DNA from 3 places in the Pseudoduganella sp. jia 12 genome. Region 2 is predicted to be linked to each of the others. Evidence: predicted binding sites of a transcription regulator. Region 2 holds the regulator's gene; each other region holds the start of a gene.
What was found. The regulator sigma-54, encoded in region 2, starts transcription at its own class of promoters, with help from an activator protein. The targets are predictions, from matches to a motif close to TGGCANGNAANCTGCTTT.

Region 1 (4,975 bases), on a different contig from region 2:
GCCGCCCTACCGCGAAACCCAGGAGTACGTTATACGAATCGCGCGCTTGTACAGCCTGCCAGTCCACCGCTACTATCGGAGTTCGTCCAATGACCCACTCTCGAAGCGATGAACGATTCCCACCTATCGGCACTGGCCGAATGGCGCGCCGTGCCGGGCGTGGCACAGGTGCTCGACCAGGCGGCGGCGGCGGCCGCGTACGGTAGCGATACAGGCGGTGTCAGCCGGCGCATCGCGGCGGCCCTGAAGATCACACACGGCGGCGCCCTGCCCGCCGTGCTGGCGATCGCCCGGCGCCACGGTTGCCATGTCTACCCGATCAGCACAGGCAAGAACTGGGGATACGGCAGCTCCCAACCGGTGCAGGATGATGCCGTGATCGTCGATTTGTCCGGCATGCAGCGCTTCTGTGTCGACCCGGTGCTGGGCGTCGTCACCCTGGAACCCGGCGTCACCCAGGGCATGCTGGCCCGCTTCCTCGACGAACAGGGTTATCCATTCATGGTGCCGGTCACCGGTGCCGGGCCAAGCGTCAGCCTGCTGGGCAATGCGCTGGAGCGCGGCTATGGCATCACGCCCCACTCGGATCACTTTGGCGCCGTGACCGACCTGGAAGCGGTGCTGGCCGACGGCTCCCTCTACCGCACTGCCTTGTCCGAGGCGGGCGGTCACGAACTTGCACAATTGTTCAAGTGGGGTATCACGTCGTACTCGGCCGGCCTGTTCACCCAGAGCGGGCTTGGCATCGTGACGCGGATGTCGATCGTGCTGGCGCGCCGGCCGGAAACGGTCAAGGTGTGCCTGTTCAACCTGCGTGACGATGCGCTGCTGGAGCCGGCGGTGGAAAAAATCCGGCATATTCTTGCAACACTGCCTGGTACCGTGGGTGGCATCAACCTGATGAACCGCCACCGCGTGCTGGCAATGACGGCCCCTTACCCTGCTGCCGAGGTCGTTGATGGCACCATTCCCGATGCCGTCATCGCCCGGCTTGGCCGCCAGTACCAGATCGCGCCCTGGACGGGGTTTGGCACGCTGTATGGCACGCGTGGCATGGTCGCGGCCGCGCAGAAGGAAATCAGGGCGGCCCTGCGTGGTATCGCCAGCCGGCTGCTGTTCCTGAGCCCGCAAAACGCGCATTTGCTGGCCCGGGCGTCGAACATGATGCCGGGCCCGCTCGGCAAGGGCATCGCCTCGACCAGCCGCACACTGGCCCATGCGCTGGAGCTGGTCGGCGGCCGGCCCAACGAAACGGCATTGCCGCTTGCCTATTGGCGCAACCCGGGCCACCAGCCCGACCAGGATCGCAACCCTGCCCGCGACGGTTGTGGCCTGCGCTGGTATGCGCCGCTGGTACCGATGCGGGGCGCCGACGCGCGCGCTTACGTCGACATGGTTACCCGCATCACCCGCGAGCACGGTCTGGAACCGCTGTTGACGTTCACCTCGATCAGCGACCGCTTGTTCGACAGCACGGTTCCACTTTTGTTCGACCATGGCGTGCCTGGCGCCGCGGCACGCACGCGGGAATGCTATGACGCCCTCGTGCAGCAGGGCCGTACGCTGGGAGTCTTCCCGTACCGGGTAGGTGTCGATGTCATGGAAGCGCTGGCGCAGCGCATGCCCCATGCCACCGCTTTCAATGCCCGGCTCCGCGCTGCGCTCGATCCGGAAGGCCTCATCGCGCGTGGCAGGTACTGACCTGTCGAAAAACTTTACACCGTAAAACCTTCTCTCCGCACAAGTTCCACGAAAAACCTTACTCTTTGATTAAAATCAATTACTTACCGACGATCTCCATGAATTGGCATGGTGTTTGCTTTTAGATAAATGTGGTGGGAAGGTCCGCCCCTTAAAGCAGCACTAAATACCAAACTCAAGGAGTATTTGATGAACATGTTGAAAAAAGTAGCGCTGGCGGCGGCCCTGACAGTGTCGACGATGACCGCAGCGATGGCAGCCCCGATCAACGTTGGCGGTGTCATCTGGGATCCTGACTACCCAATCGACTTCTCGTCGTCGTCCGTGCAAATCCAGCAGATCGTCGATCCGAACACCGGCTCGCTGAGCGGCTTCGGCTTCGTGTCGACGATGAACGGTGACGGGCAATCAGAATTCTGCCCAGGTTGCGAACTGACGTTCAAGTTCGGCGGCTACACCCCGATCGGCACCGATGGTACGACCATCCTGTACGGTGGCGGCCAGGTTGACATCTATGTCAACTTCGCACCCTCGACGATCGATCCTTCCGACCCACTGACGATGAACGCGGGCAATACCGGCCTGGGTACGCTTTGGCTGAGTCTGGCTGGCGCCCTGCATAACGGCAGCACGCTGCGCGGTACGGTCAATGCGGTTTCGCCGCCGAATCTGAGCGGTCTCGGCCAGCTCGACGTCATCGGCGGTCTGGCCGCGGCCAACTTCGATACCAATCAGCAAGTCAGCGGTTCCGACCTGTCGTTCAGCACGAGCTTCACGCAACCGTATCCGGGCGACCCGAACCGCGTCGTCGGCACCGGTAACTTCTTCGGTCAATCGATTGCGACCGACATCCCGGAACCGGGTTCGCTGGCACTGGTGGGCCTGGGCCTGCTGGGCCTGGCGCAAGTGCGTCGCCGCAAGCAGAAGTAATCCGCGGCACACGCGGACGCGGCACCCTGGTGCCGCAAGCAACAAAAAGACCTGGCCATGCCAGGTCTTTTTTATTGATAAAAGAATTACTGCTGTCGCGGATCGCAGGCGCGAACGGTCACGAGAACGCAAACCACGGCATGTGGTGGCGCACCGGACCGGCGCGACAACGATGCGGCCGCAGCCGCATCGCTTGTTGTCAACGCGCTTGTTGCAAACAGTATCTCAGCCGATCTGCAATAACCGGCTTGCAATGCCGCGTTCTTCCCTTGGCGAGAAGAAGTAGGGATACAGCGAACGCTCGCCTGCCGGGTGGGTACTGGTGCCACCGAGCTTGCGGATCTGGTCGTTAACGTAATCCATGCTGACATGCAGCAGGTATGCCGGCGCATCAACGCGCGGATTACTCCGCAAATCACCGATCTGGTTAAACCCCAGCATGTTCATATAATATCGCCTGTGTCGGGGATTTACTTCAATGAACACATCGGTACATTGATGCAGATAATGACCATAAATGAAAAGCACATGAAACAGCGACGCCAGGGCGCTTTTCGATTTAACGTGCGGCGCGAATGCGAGCTTGGTGATTTCGCAGACCTTGGCGCCGCGCGCACGGAACTCTCCAATGTAATCGGAAAAGACCTCGTCCGCCAGGATTCCCATCGACGAATCGATGCCCAGCGTGACAGTGCCGATGACCTCTCCCTTATCGGAGGCAGCGAGGGTGATACGGTTAGGATTGTTATCGATCCGGTGTGTGCCCGTATAGCCGCGCCAGGCATACATTTTATTGATGAGCATACTTGCGGAAGTACGCCCAGCCTCGGTATCGGCAACGCGGATGCCGAAATCGGATTGATTAATAGTCACATGCGTTATGTTTGCAGAGTTATCTTCTTCGACAGCGCAAATCAGCGGCTCTCCGGATTCGTAATCATCCGGCAGAAACTGGTCGACGTTGCCGTCCTGGGTAAACTCTGAGGCCATAGCACACTCCCCTGTTGAGTGGCTCGACATGAATACCGATAACGGAGCAGTCATCGGTCTTGCCGTGCATCTTCAACAACTATTTAGTTTATTATGTAATAATATATTAAAATATTATATTTTTTGCTACAGGTACTGCTTGCTCATAGCTGCCGGAGCAGCGCTTTCGCCTGCTCGGCCTCGCTGAATCCAGACCCGGCAGCCAGTGCCTGTTCCAGCGCCTTGCGGGCGCCGGGCTTGTCGCCCGATTTCAAGAGACCGACAGCCAGATGGTAATGCACTTGGGGGGCTTTGGGGGCCGTCGAGGCTGCTTTTTTCAGCAGCGTAACAGCCCGCTCGTAAGAACCCTGCTCTACCAGCATCCAGCCGACCGTGTCGAGCACCTCGGGATTGGCATCGTTCAGCTTGAGCGCACGTTCGGCCGTGGGCAGCGCGCGCGCATCCTTTTGCTGCTGGTATATCCAGGCCAGGTTATTGAGCGCCACGATGTTGTCCGGGACTTGCTGGACAACGCCCTCCAGCAGCTGTTTCGCTTCAGGATAGCGCTTGAAGGCAATATAACTTTCCGCCAAGAACATAGCCGCCAATGGATCTTGTGGATTTTTCCTGATGAACTCTACGACACGGGCTTCAGCTTCCTTGAGCTTTCCGGAGTCACGCAACGCCTTGGCAAGCTTGATCAGCACAGGTGCTTCGGTGGACATGGCCAAGGCTTGCTCATAGGGCCGCACCGCCGCTGCCGCATTTTTCTGCTGCATGAACAGATCGCCTTCCAGCATGTAGCCGACCGGAGTTTTCGGGAACTGCTTTTGCACCTGGCGTACGATTTCCAGCGCCTGCGGAGCATTCCCCTGGCTTACCGCGAATTCGGCCTGCGCAAGGTATGGCTGGATGTTGTTCGGCTCCAGGCTCGCTGCTTTTGCCAGGGTAGCGCTGGCACCCGAAGGATTTTTCATGGCCATCTGCGCACCGGCCAGCCGCAACTGGGGGGTAGCCGCCCGCGGCAAAACGCTGGTCAGCTTGCCAAAGGTTTCCAGTGCTGCCGCAGGATCCTTGTTCGCCATTTGCGCTTGGCCAAGCACGTCGAGTAACGCGGCGTTGTCCGGGTTGGCTGCCTGGTACTTGCGCAGCAGTGTTTGCGCCTTGCCCGGCTGGCCACTGGCATTGTAGTGCGCGCCGAGACGCAAGGCGGTTGTCAGGTCATCCGGGTTCAGCTCGTTGGCTTTCTCGAGCCACTTGGTGGCAGCTGCGGTATTGCCTTGTGCTATTTCAAGCTGCGCCAATGCCGTAAGCGCCTCGATATTCTTGCCATCCTTCGCCAGCAGCGCTTCAAAGCGCTTGCGTGCCGCATCCG
Region 2 (4,975 bases):
GGCCACGATGTCGGCGACCGAGCGCTGGGTGAAATGGTCGTCGATCAGCGCGCGGTGCGCCTGCAGTTCGGAAGGCCCCGCTTCATGGCGCAGCGAGCGGCCGAACATTCCCACCGCCTCGCGCAGCCCCGCTCCGGCCGTGGAGCCGACCAGGTCGGCCAGTTGCGGCAATTCGGCCGCGGGCACGTAGTGGTCGGCCAGCCCGCAATACATCGCGTCGGCCGCACCGATCGTCAGCGCCGTCAGTGCCAGGTACACGCCCAGCCTGCCTGGCGCGTGGGACAGGAAATAACTGCCACCCACGTCGGGGAACAGGCCGATGTTCACCTCGGGCATCGCCAGCCGTGTGCGGTCGGTCACCACGCGCACGCTGCTGTGCGGACCGCCCTGGGCAATGCCCATGCCGCCGCCCATCACCACGCCATCCATCAAGGCCACGTAGGGCTTGGTAAAGCAATGCACGAGGTAGTTCAGCGCGTATTCCTCGGTGAAGAAATCCTCGATCTGCGCACTGCCGCCCTGCGGCGTCGCTGTGCCGGCGGCATGGAAGAAGCGGATGTCGCCACCGGCGCACAGCGCCTTCTCGGTGGTGCTGCGGACGACGACGGCGGCGATGTCGCCGTCGTCGCGCCAGGCCAGCAGCGTGCCGGTAATCGCGCGGATCATGTCGAGCGACAATGAATTCAATGCCCTGGGCCGGTCGAGCGTGATGAAGCCGGTGCCATTGCGCACCTTGGTATGGACGTGGTCGGTCATGGTGTCTCGCATCGTTGTCGTTATTGGCCTCATTCTAGCCATGGATGCGGATGATGTGGCGTAAAAGGTGAACTGAAGGTGAACTGAAGGTGAACTGCGGCGAACTGCAGTGAACTGCGGGAATACGGTGGGGTGCGGACGTAACAAAGGGCGCATTGCGCGCCCTTCTGTTGCTGCAGCCAAAGGGCTGCGACCTGCATCCGGCGTTATGCGGGTGACGCGGGAATCTCGATCTCGCTCAGGTGCTTGATGGTTTCATGATTATGGTTCTGCACTTTATCCTTGTGCTTCATGACCTGGCGATCCAGCTTGTCGATCAGCGAGTCGATGGCCGCATACAGGTCCTGCGCGACGCTTTCGACAAACACGGTCTTGCCCGACATGCGCAGGTTGATTTCCGCCTTCTGCCTTTTTTCTTTCTCGGTGAGATTATCTACACTCAGGATCACACTTACATCGATCAGCTGATCGAAATGCCGTCTAACGCGTTCCAGCTTGCTCTGCACATACTCGCGAATGGCAGGGGTTACGTCGATATGGTGTCCACTGATGGTCAGATTCATACACACACTCCTAAAGAAGATCAATCCAGGTTCGTGCAGCTTCCGCCATCGAAATGCGGCGGCGCAGAGGAACCCATACACTACAGATTGCTTACAAGGACTTGCGGAGGCTGACTGGGGGAATTTTCAATGCTTCGCGATATTTGGCAACAGTGCGTCGCGCAATCACCATGCCTTGTTCACCCAGCATGTCCGCAATCTTACTGTCGGATAAAGGGTTCTTCGGGTCTTCGGCTCCTGTGAATTGCACGATCAGCGCCCGGATCGCAGTCGAGGAAGCTTCCCCACCAGCTTCGGTTGCGACGTGGCTGCCAAAAAAATACTTCAACTCAAACATGCCGTGCGGGGTGAGCATATATTTTTGAGTTGTTACCCGAGAGATAGTACTCTCGTGCAGACCCAGTGTATCAGCTATTTCACGCAACACAAGGGGCCTCATTGCCACAGCGCCATGCGAGAAAAAGTTCTTCTGCCGCTCGACGATGGCCTGGGCCACGCGGAGAATCGTGTCGAAGCGCTGGCGCATATTCTTGATCAGCCACTTTGCTTCCTGCAGCTGGGCATTCATCTGCGTTTCGCCCTTGCCCTGCTTGAGCAGGCTGGCATACAGCGCGTTTACGCGCAGGCGTGGCATCACGTCGTTGTTCAGCGTGACCACCCAGCCGCTGCGGCCTTTCCTGACCACGACATCCGGTACGACATAGTCTGACACGTCGGCCGCGAAGGCGGCGCCCGGATGCGGATTGCATTGCCGAATGACGGCTTGTGCCTCGCGCAAGTCTTCGTCGTCGCAATCGAGTGCCTTCTTCAGCTTGTTGAAGTCGCGCTGCGCGAACCACTGCAAGTGCTTTTCAACGATGCACAGCGCCATCCGCCGCGTGACCATCGGCACGCCAGGCATGCGCCGGATCTGCAGCGCCAGGCATTCGGAAGCGTTGCGCGCACCGATGCCCGCCGGGTCGAAGCTCTGCAGCAGCTTCAGCGCGGTGCGCAATTCGTCGAACTCGATCTCCAGCTCTTCCGGCATGCGTGCATGGATGTCTTCCAGGCTCTCTTCGAGATAACCGTTATCGTCGAGCGCATCGATGATCAGCTCCACCAGGGCCCGGTCGCGCGGCTCCAGCACCGTCACGCGCATCTGCTCCATCAGGTGTTCGCGCAGGCTGCGGTGGCTGGCCTCGAGCTGCGGGCGGCCGTCGTCATCGTCCGGTCCCTTGCCGCTGCCCGCACTGCTCCAGTCGGTATCGCCGGCGCCAGGGTCGAGGCCTTCGCCCTCGCCACCTTCGAACGGCTCGGGCTCCGGCGCCGCCGGCGCATCCTGCGGCGGACCGCCTTCGGGAGGCGCCTCTCCGGGCGCCTGCGTGGTGTTGATCGCCCCATCGCCCAGCAGGCGCACGGAACGGTCGAGCGGATCGTCGAGCCGCTCGAGCAGCGGGTTATCGGTCAGCAGCTGTTCCAGTTCCTGGTGCAGCTCCAGCGTGGACAATTGCAGCAGCCGGATCGACTGCTGCAATTGCGGCGTCAACGCGAGGTGCTGGGAAGTACGCAGTTGCAAAGACTGTTTCATGGCTGGTTCATGGCTGCTGGTTCATGGCTGCTGGTCATGTCTCATTATCGGTGGAACAACGCGGTCCAAGTGCTTACATGCGGAAATGTTCACCAAGATAGACACGGCGCACGGACTCGTCGGCGATGATGTCGTCGGGCCGGCCGGAGGCCAGCACGCTGCCCTGATTGATGATATACGCCCGGTCGCAGATGCCCAGCGTTTCACGCACGTTATGATCCGTGATCAACACGCCGATGCTGCGTTCCTTCAGGAAGCGCACGATGCGCTGGATCTCGATCACGGCGATCGGGTCGACACCGGCAAACGGCTCGTCCAGCAGCACGAAGCGGGGATTGGTCGCCAGCGCGCGGGCGATCTCCACGCGGCGGCGTTCGCCACCGGACAGCGACAGCGCCGTGTTCTCGCGCAGCTTCTCGATCTGCAGGTCGGCCAGCAGCGCATTCAGCCGCTCGTCGATCTCGGCCTTGCCGAGCGCCTTGCCGTCCACCTTCTGCAGCTCCAGCACGGCGCGGATGTTTTCTTCCACGGTCAGCTTGCGGAACACCGACGCTTCCTGCGGCAGGTACGACAGGCCGAGGGTGGCGCGCTTGTGGATCGGCAGGCTGGAGATGTCGGTACCGTCGAGGTCGATAGTGCCGGCATCCGACGCCACCAGGCCCACGATCATGTAGAACGACGTGGTCTTGCCGGCCCCGTTCGGGCCCAGCAGCCCCACCACTTCGCCGCATGCCACCTGCAACGACACGTCATGCACCACCTGGCGCTTGCCGTAGCTCTTTTGCAGCCCGCGCACGATCAGCGTGCTGCTGCAGTCTTGCTGCTCCCGCGCCATTTAATTCCCCGCTGCCGGCACGGCCGGCGGTTGGGTGGATGGCGCCTCGGAAGACGCTGGAGGCGCGGTGCGCTTCGGCTGGATCACCATCGTGCCGCGGCCGGCGCCCGGCTTGTCGGTGCCCGTGCTGGAATTGCGCACGCTGAAGAACTCGCGGCGGCTGTCGTAGGAAATGAACTCGCCTTCCACCTCGTCGCTCGGCTTCGAACCTTCGAGGCGGCGGATCTTGGCCTTCGAATACATCTTCACCAGTTCGGCCTTTTCGTCGTATTCGATGCGGTCGGCCTCGCCTTCCATCCACTGGTCGCCCTCGCCGTCGCGCTTCTGGCGGAACGCGACCTTCTTGCCGCCGCCCGTCAGCGTGGCGAGCTGGTAGCCGTCCGGCGTGTAGGTGACCACCGCCTTGTCGGCCTTCATGCGCAGCGTGCCGCGCGTCAGCGTGACGTCGCCGGTAAACGTGTAGACCTGCTTCACGTCGTCCGCGTCGAGGCGGCCATAGTTGATCTCGGTGGGCTTGTACGAATCTGCCTTCTCGGCGGCGGCATAGCCCGCCGCGCCCAGCAGCAGCAACGCCGACAATATGAGTCTCTTCATCTTCGATTCCTATCTGCGATTCTTGTTTGCTTCACTGCCGCGGGCGGGGCGGATACACGATGGTGCCCTGGCCCAGCTGCACCTGGCGCGTGGCATTGTTGGCCTTCATGCCAATGCCGGTCGCGGTGGCGCCGCCACTCTGCATGCGCACCGGCAGGTCGGTTTCCATGCGGTCCTCGTCCGGGTACATCGTCAGCTTCTCGGTGGCCAGGTGCATGTCCCGCGCGGCGGGCGACGCGGCCCGGTGGATGTTGACGTTCTTCGTCAGCGTCACGCGCGTGTTGTCCTGGTCGACCCGCGCATGCTCGGCGCGAATGTCCATCGGCGGCTTGTCGCCGGAAAGGCTGCGCACCACCGGCTTGTCGATCTCGGACGAATCGTCGGACGGCCGGTGCGTCAGCTTGTCGCCCGAGATGATGTAGCTGGGCTGCCCCGTTTCCGACATGCGCACGAACGAAAAGCGTTCCACGATGTAGTCGGGCTCGTCGACCTTGATGCCGGCTTCCATTTCCTCGCCGGCGCGGTTCATCAGCTCGAGCAGCCAGAACGAGCCCAGCGCGCCGAGCAGCGCGAGGACCATGCCGATCGACAGCCGGTAGCGGTGTGCCGTTCGCTGGTTACGCATCCTGTCTCCCTGTCATTTCCACACCCGCCTCCCGG
Region 3 (4,975 bases), on a different contig from region 2:
CGCCAGCTTGGCCGCCGTGCGTTCGACGGCGGTCACCAGCGCCAGGTAATCCTCGATGCGTTTCACGGGCGGCATGAACACATACAGGCGGCCGGCGCGCACTTCCACGCACAGCGCCGTGTGGATCACGTCGCGCGGTGCCGGCTCGGCAGGTTGCAGCGGCCGGATCGGTTCGACGACGGGCCTGCGCGGCTTGTCCGTTGTTTTGTCAGGAGAAGTCTTGCCCGCGGCCAGTCCGAGGATCGGCCGCTTTTCCTTTTCCTTCTTGCGTTCTTCCACCGGCAGCGCGCCGCGCGGCGCGAATGGGTCGACATCGTATTCGGTGTCGCGTTCTTCCGGCATCACCCACGGCAGCGTGGCCAGCGGCAGGCGCAGGCCGATCGGCGAATCGCCTTCGATCAGGTACAGGTGCTCGCGCCGGATCGGCCACGGCGACGTTTGCCAGACGGTGCCGATCGTGGCCGGATCGTAATCCTTGGGCTTCAGCGGCAGCACGTAGCCGGCCACCTCGCCCAGGCCGCGTTCGAGCAGCCGGGCCAGCCGGCGGCGTTCTTCCGGCGCGGCGAGGTCGGCATCCAGCGGGTCGAGGTTGTGCGGCAGCGCCTCTTCGCGGCGGGCCTGCACCAGCACGTCCTCGTAGGCGGGGATGGCGCTGCTGGCGGGCAGGGCGAGGGACTTCACCAGTTCGGCGGTGAAGCGGCCGGCATCGGCGGGGCCATAGCCATCGTCGATGTGTTCATCGGAGAACAGCGAGGCGTCGAGCCACATCGGCTGGCCGTCGATACGCCAGTAGATATTGAGCGCCCAGCGCGGTAGCGGTTCGCCCGGATACCACTTGCCCTGGCCGTAGTGCAGCATGCCGCCCGGTGCAAAGTGGTTCTTCAGGCGGTGCATCAGGTTGCCCGCCAGTTCGCGCTTTTTATCGCCGTGGGCCTGGGTGTTCCATTCTGGGCCGTCCATGTCGTCGATCGACACGAACGTGGGTTCGCCGCCCTGGGTCAGGCGCACGTCCTGGCTTTTCAGGTCGGCATCCACCTGCTGGCCGAGGCGGTCGATCTTGTGCCAGTCCGCTTCCGAGTACGGCTTCGTCACGCGCGGGTCTTCGTGGATGCGCGTGACCGTCATCTCGTGGAAGAACGTGACCTCGGCCTTGTCCGTGTAGCCCGATACCGGCGCGGCGGACGACGGCAGCGCCGTGCAGGCCAGCGGGATGTGGCCTTCGCTGGCCAGCATGCCGGACGTGGGGTCGAGGCCGATCCAGCCGGCGCCGGGCACGTAGACTTCGGTCCACGCGTGCAGGTCCGTGAAGTCCACGTCGGTGCCGCTGGGGCCATCGAGCGCTTCCTGGTCGGCGCGCAGCTGGATCAGGTAGCCGGACACGAACCTTGCCGCCAGCCCCATCTCGCGCAGGATCTGCACGAGCAGCCAGCCCGTGTCGCGGCACGAGCCGGAACGCTTCTGCAGCGTTTCATCGGGCGCCTGCACACCGGGTTCCATGCGCAGCAGGTAGGCGATGTCGCGCTGCAGGCGCTGGTTGACGGCCACCAGGAAATCGTTGGTGCCCATCGGGTGCGCCAGCAGGTCGCGCCGCGCCGCCGCCACCCATTCCAGCACCATCGGGCTGGCGGGCTCCGTTGGCAGGTAGGCGCTCAGTTCGGCCGTCAGCTGCGGCGGGTAGGCGAACGGGAAGGTCTCCGCGTATTTCTCGACGAAGAAGTCGAACGGATTAATGACCGTCATGTCAGCCACCAGGTCGACCGTGAACTCCAGCGTGTCCGATTTTTCGGGGAACACAAAGCGGCCGATGTAGTTGCCGTACGGGTCCTGCTGCCAGTTGATGAAGTGTTCCTGCGGCGTGACCGTCAGCGAGTACGACAGGATCGGGGTGCGGGCATGCGGTGCGGGGCGCAGGCGCACCTCGTGCGGCGACAGGCCCACGGGGCGGTCATAGCGGTAACTGGTCTTGTGGTGCAGCGCGATACGGATAGCCATGCGGAACTGCCTTTCGAAATGGGCGCGGTATATGAGGTGATGAAGCATGATTCGTACCTGCAATAAATGCAATCGAATTAGGGCTGGAGGAATCGTTGGCAGTGGCGTGCTGGTGTCGGACACCGGCTTCATGGTGTCGGGCACCGGTTTTTGGTGCGGGTATCGGGGAACGCCAGCGAAAACCGGTGTCGGAAGGAGTGATGGCATGCATGCCATCACCGCTTGGCAGGCGCGAAGCAAGCTTCGCGAAATCCCTGCCAAGCCACCGAAAAAGCCGGTGTCCGACACCAGGAACGCATGCTGCGGTGGTGCCATCGAGCCCTGGCACGTTTCTTGTTAGCACTTAAGCTACGAGGAGGAATTCGATGCCGAACTTTTACGACGAAATGTATTCCACCGAAGCCACCGTGCGCCCGCACTACCACGCGTTCGCGGACTGGCTGGCGCAGCAGCCGGCCGGCCTGATCGAGCAGAAGCGGCTGGAGGCTGAGCTCATCTTCCAGCGCGTGGGCATCACGTTCGCCGTGTATGGCGACACGGCCGGCAAGGAGCGGCTGATCCCGTTCGATATCATCCCGCGCGTGATCCACGCCGCCGAATGGGCGCAGCTGCAGGCGGGGCTGGTGCAGCGGGTCACGGCGCTGAACCGCTTCCTGCACGACGTGTACCACGGCCAGGAGATCCTCAAGGCGGGCATCGTCCCGGCCGAGCAGGTCTTGAACAATGCCCAGTACCGGCCGGCCATGCAGGGCGTGGACGTGCCGGCCAATATCTATGCGCACATCGCCGGTGTCGACATCGTGCGGGCCGGCGAGGGCGAGTTCTATGTGCTGGAAGATAACCTGCGGGTGCCGTCCGGCGTTTCCTACATGCTGGAAAACCGCAAGATGATGATGCGGCTGTTCCCCGCGCTGTTCGCCAGCAACCAGGTGGCGCCGGTCGACCATTACCCCGACCTGCTGCTCGATAACCTGCGCACCGTGGCGCCGCACGATAGCGCCAGCCCCACCGTGGTCGTGCTCACGCCCGGCCAGCACAATTCGGCCTACTTCGAGCATGCGTTCCTGGCCCAGCAGATGGGCGTGTCGCTGGTGCAGGGGCAGGACCTGTTCGTGAAGAACGAGACCGTGTACATGCGCACCACGCGCGGCGCGCGGCAGGTGGATGTGATCTACCGCCGCATCGACGACGACTACCTCGATCCGCGCGCGTTCCGCGCCGAGTCGCAGCTGGGCGTGCCCGGCCTGCTCGACGCGGTGCGCGCCGGCCGGGTGGGGCTGGCCAATGCCATCGGCACGGGCGTGGCCGACGACAAGTCGATCTACCCGTTCGTGCCCGACATGATCGAGTTCTATCTCGGCGAAAAGCCGATCCTCAACAACGTGCCCACGTACCAGTGCAGGAAAGAGAAAGACCTCCAGTACACGCTGGCGAACCTGCCCGAGCTGGTGGTGAAGGAAGTGCACGGTGCCGGCGGCTACGGCATGCTGGTCGGCCCGGCGTCGACGCACGCCGAGATCGAGGCTTTCCGCGAGCGCCTGGTGGCCAACCCGGCGGGCTACATCGCCCAGCCCACGCTGGCGCTGTCGGCCTGCCCGACCTATGTGGAATCGGGCATCGCGCCGCGCCACATCGACCTGCGCCCGTTCGTTTTGTCGGGCAAGACGGTGACGATGGTGCCGGGCGGGCTCACGCGCGTGGCGCTGCAGGAGGGCTCGCTGGTGGTGAATTCGTCGCAGGGCGGCGGCACCAAGGATACGTGGATACTGGAGAACTAATATGCTGAGCCGCACCGCAGATCACCTGTTCTGGATGGCCCGGCATACCGAACGGGCGGAAAACACGGCCCGCATGCTCGACGTGCGCGTGCAGTATTCGCTGATGCCGCAATCGGCGCTCGCCGCCCAGCAGGGCTGGCGCACGATGCTCGGCGTGTCGGAGCTGGAACGGCAGTTCGATGCCAAGTACGGCGCACTCACGCAGAAGGAAGTCATCGACTTCATGGTGCGCGATCCGGACAATCCCTCGTCGATCGCCAGCTGCCTGGCGGGCGCGCGCGAGAATGCGCGGGCCGTGCGCGGCACCCTGCCCACGGAAGTGTGGGAGACGGAAAACACCACGTGGATCGAGCTGCAGCAGCACCTGCGCAACCGCACGTTCGAGCACCAGCCCGGCCAGTTCCTGGAATGGGTCAAGCACCGCTCGCACCTGTCGCGCGGCGTCACGCTCGGCACCATGTACCAGGATGGCGCGTTCAACTTCATCCGCCTCGGCACGTTCCTGGAGCGGGCCGACAACACGGCGCGCATCCTCGACGTGAAATTCCGCTTCCTCGATGCCGACGCGATCAAGGCGGGCCCCCAGGGCGAGTTTTACTACCTGGCGGCGCTGCTGCGCTCCGTGTCCGCGTTCGAGACCTACCGCAAGGTGTATCGCGACGCCATCACGCCGGCGCGCGTGGCCGCGCTGCTGATCCTGGAAGAAAAGATGCCGCGCTCGCTGGTGGCCTGCATGGCCGCCGTGGTAGCGAACCTGCGGGAGATCCGCAACGACGTGTCGCACGATACCGAGCAGCTGGCCGAAACACTGTACGACCAGCTGCGCCATGCCGCGATCGACGACATCCTGGACCAGGGACTGCACGATTTCCTGACAATCTTCCTGGCGTCGATCGAACAGGTGGGCAACGGCATCAGCAGCGATTTCCTCGTGCCGGCGGTAATGGAAGACGACGCGTGATGGCCGGTTACCGCATAATCACCCACCTTCGCACGCACCATCGCACGCACCAATATATGACGCACCGCACCAAGATGATAATTTTTGCAACACCATGCACCACATCGGCACCGAAATGGTGCGTTCATGCCTGACACCGAAAGCAGACCCGCCATGTTGCTGCGCACCCGTTGCAACCTGAGTTTCATCGTCGCCGAGTCCACGCCGTTCATCCTGATGCTGCGCCCGCGCAGCGACGCACGGC

Region 1: a site for sigma-54 is predicted at 1,806-1,823, ahead of ACY65G_RS23275 (PEP-CTERM sorting domain-containing protein). Genes of this name have one in related genera too.
Region 3: a site for sigma-54 is predicted at 2,034-2,051, ahead of ACY65G_RS26685 (transglutaminase family protein). Genes of this name have one in related genera too.

Annotation. Positions count from the first base shown of each region.
Region 1 covers NZ_JBUXKP010000011.1:143,476-148,450, forward strand. Annotated here, with positions in the region: gene ACY65G_RS23265 (lytic transglycosylase domain-containing protein) at 1-112, shown strand, start outside; gene ACY65G_RS23270 (FAD-binding oxidoreductase) at 109-1,701, shown strand; gene ACY65G_RS23275 (PEP-CTERM sorting domain-containing protein) at 1,831-2,631, shown strand; gene ACY65G_RS23280 (N-acyl amino acid synthase FeeM domain-containing protein) at 2,857-3,621, opposite strand; gene prsT (XrtA/PEP-CTERM system TPR-repeat protein PrsT) at 3,765-4,975, opposite strand, start outside.
Region 2 covers NZ_JBUXKP010000007.1:253,946-258,920, forward strand. Annotated here, with positions in the region: gene ACY65G_RS17485 (enoyl-CoA hydratase/isomerase family protein) at 1-756, opposite strand, end outside; gene hpf (ribosome hibernation-promoting factor, HPF/YfiA family) at 963-1,319, opposite strand; gene ACY65G_RS17495 (RNA polymerase factor sigma-54) at 1,411-2,886, opposite strand; gene lptB (LPS export ABC transporter ATP-binding protein) at 2,960-3,721, opposite strand; gene lptA (lipopolysaccharide transport periplasmic protein LptA) at 3,722-4,315, opposite strand; gene lptC (LPS export ABC transporter periplasmic protein LptC) at 4,347-4,940, opposite strand.
Region 3 covers NZ_JBUXKP010000014.1:145,815-150,789, reverse strand. Annotated here, with positions in the region: gene ACY65G_RS26685 (transglutaminase family protein) at 1-1,992, opposite strand, end outside; gene ACY65G_RS26680 (circularly permuted type 2 ATP-grasp protein) at 2,358-3,770, shown strand; gene ACY65G_RS26675 (alpha-E domain-containing protein) at 3,772-4,731, shown strand; gene ACY65G_RS26670 (transglutaminase domain-containing protein) at 4,885-4,975, shown strand, end outside.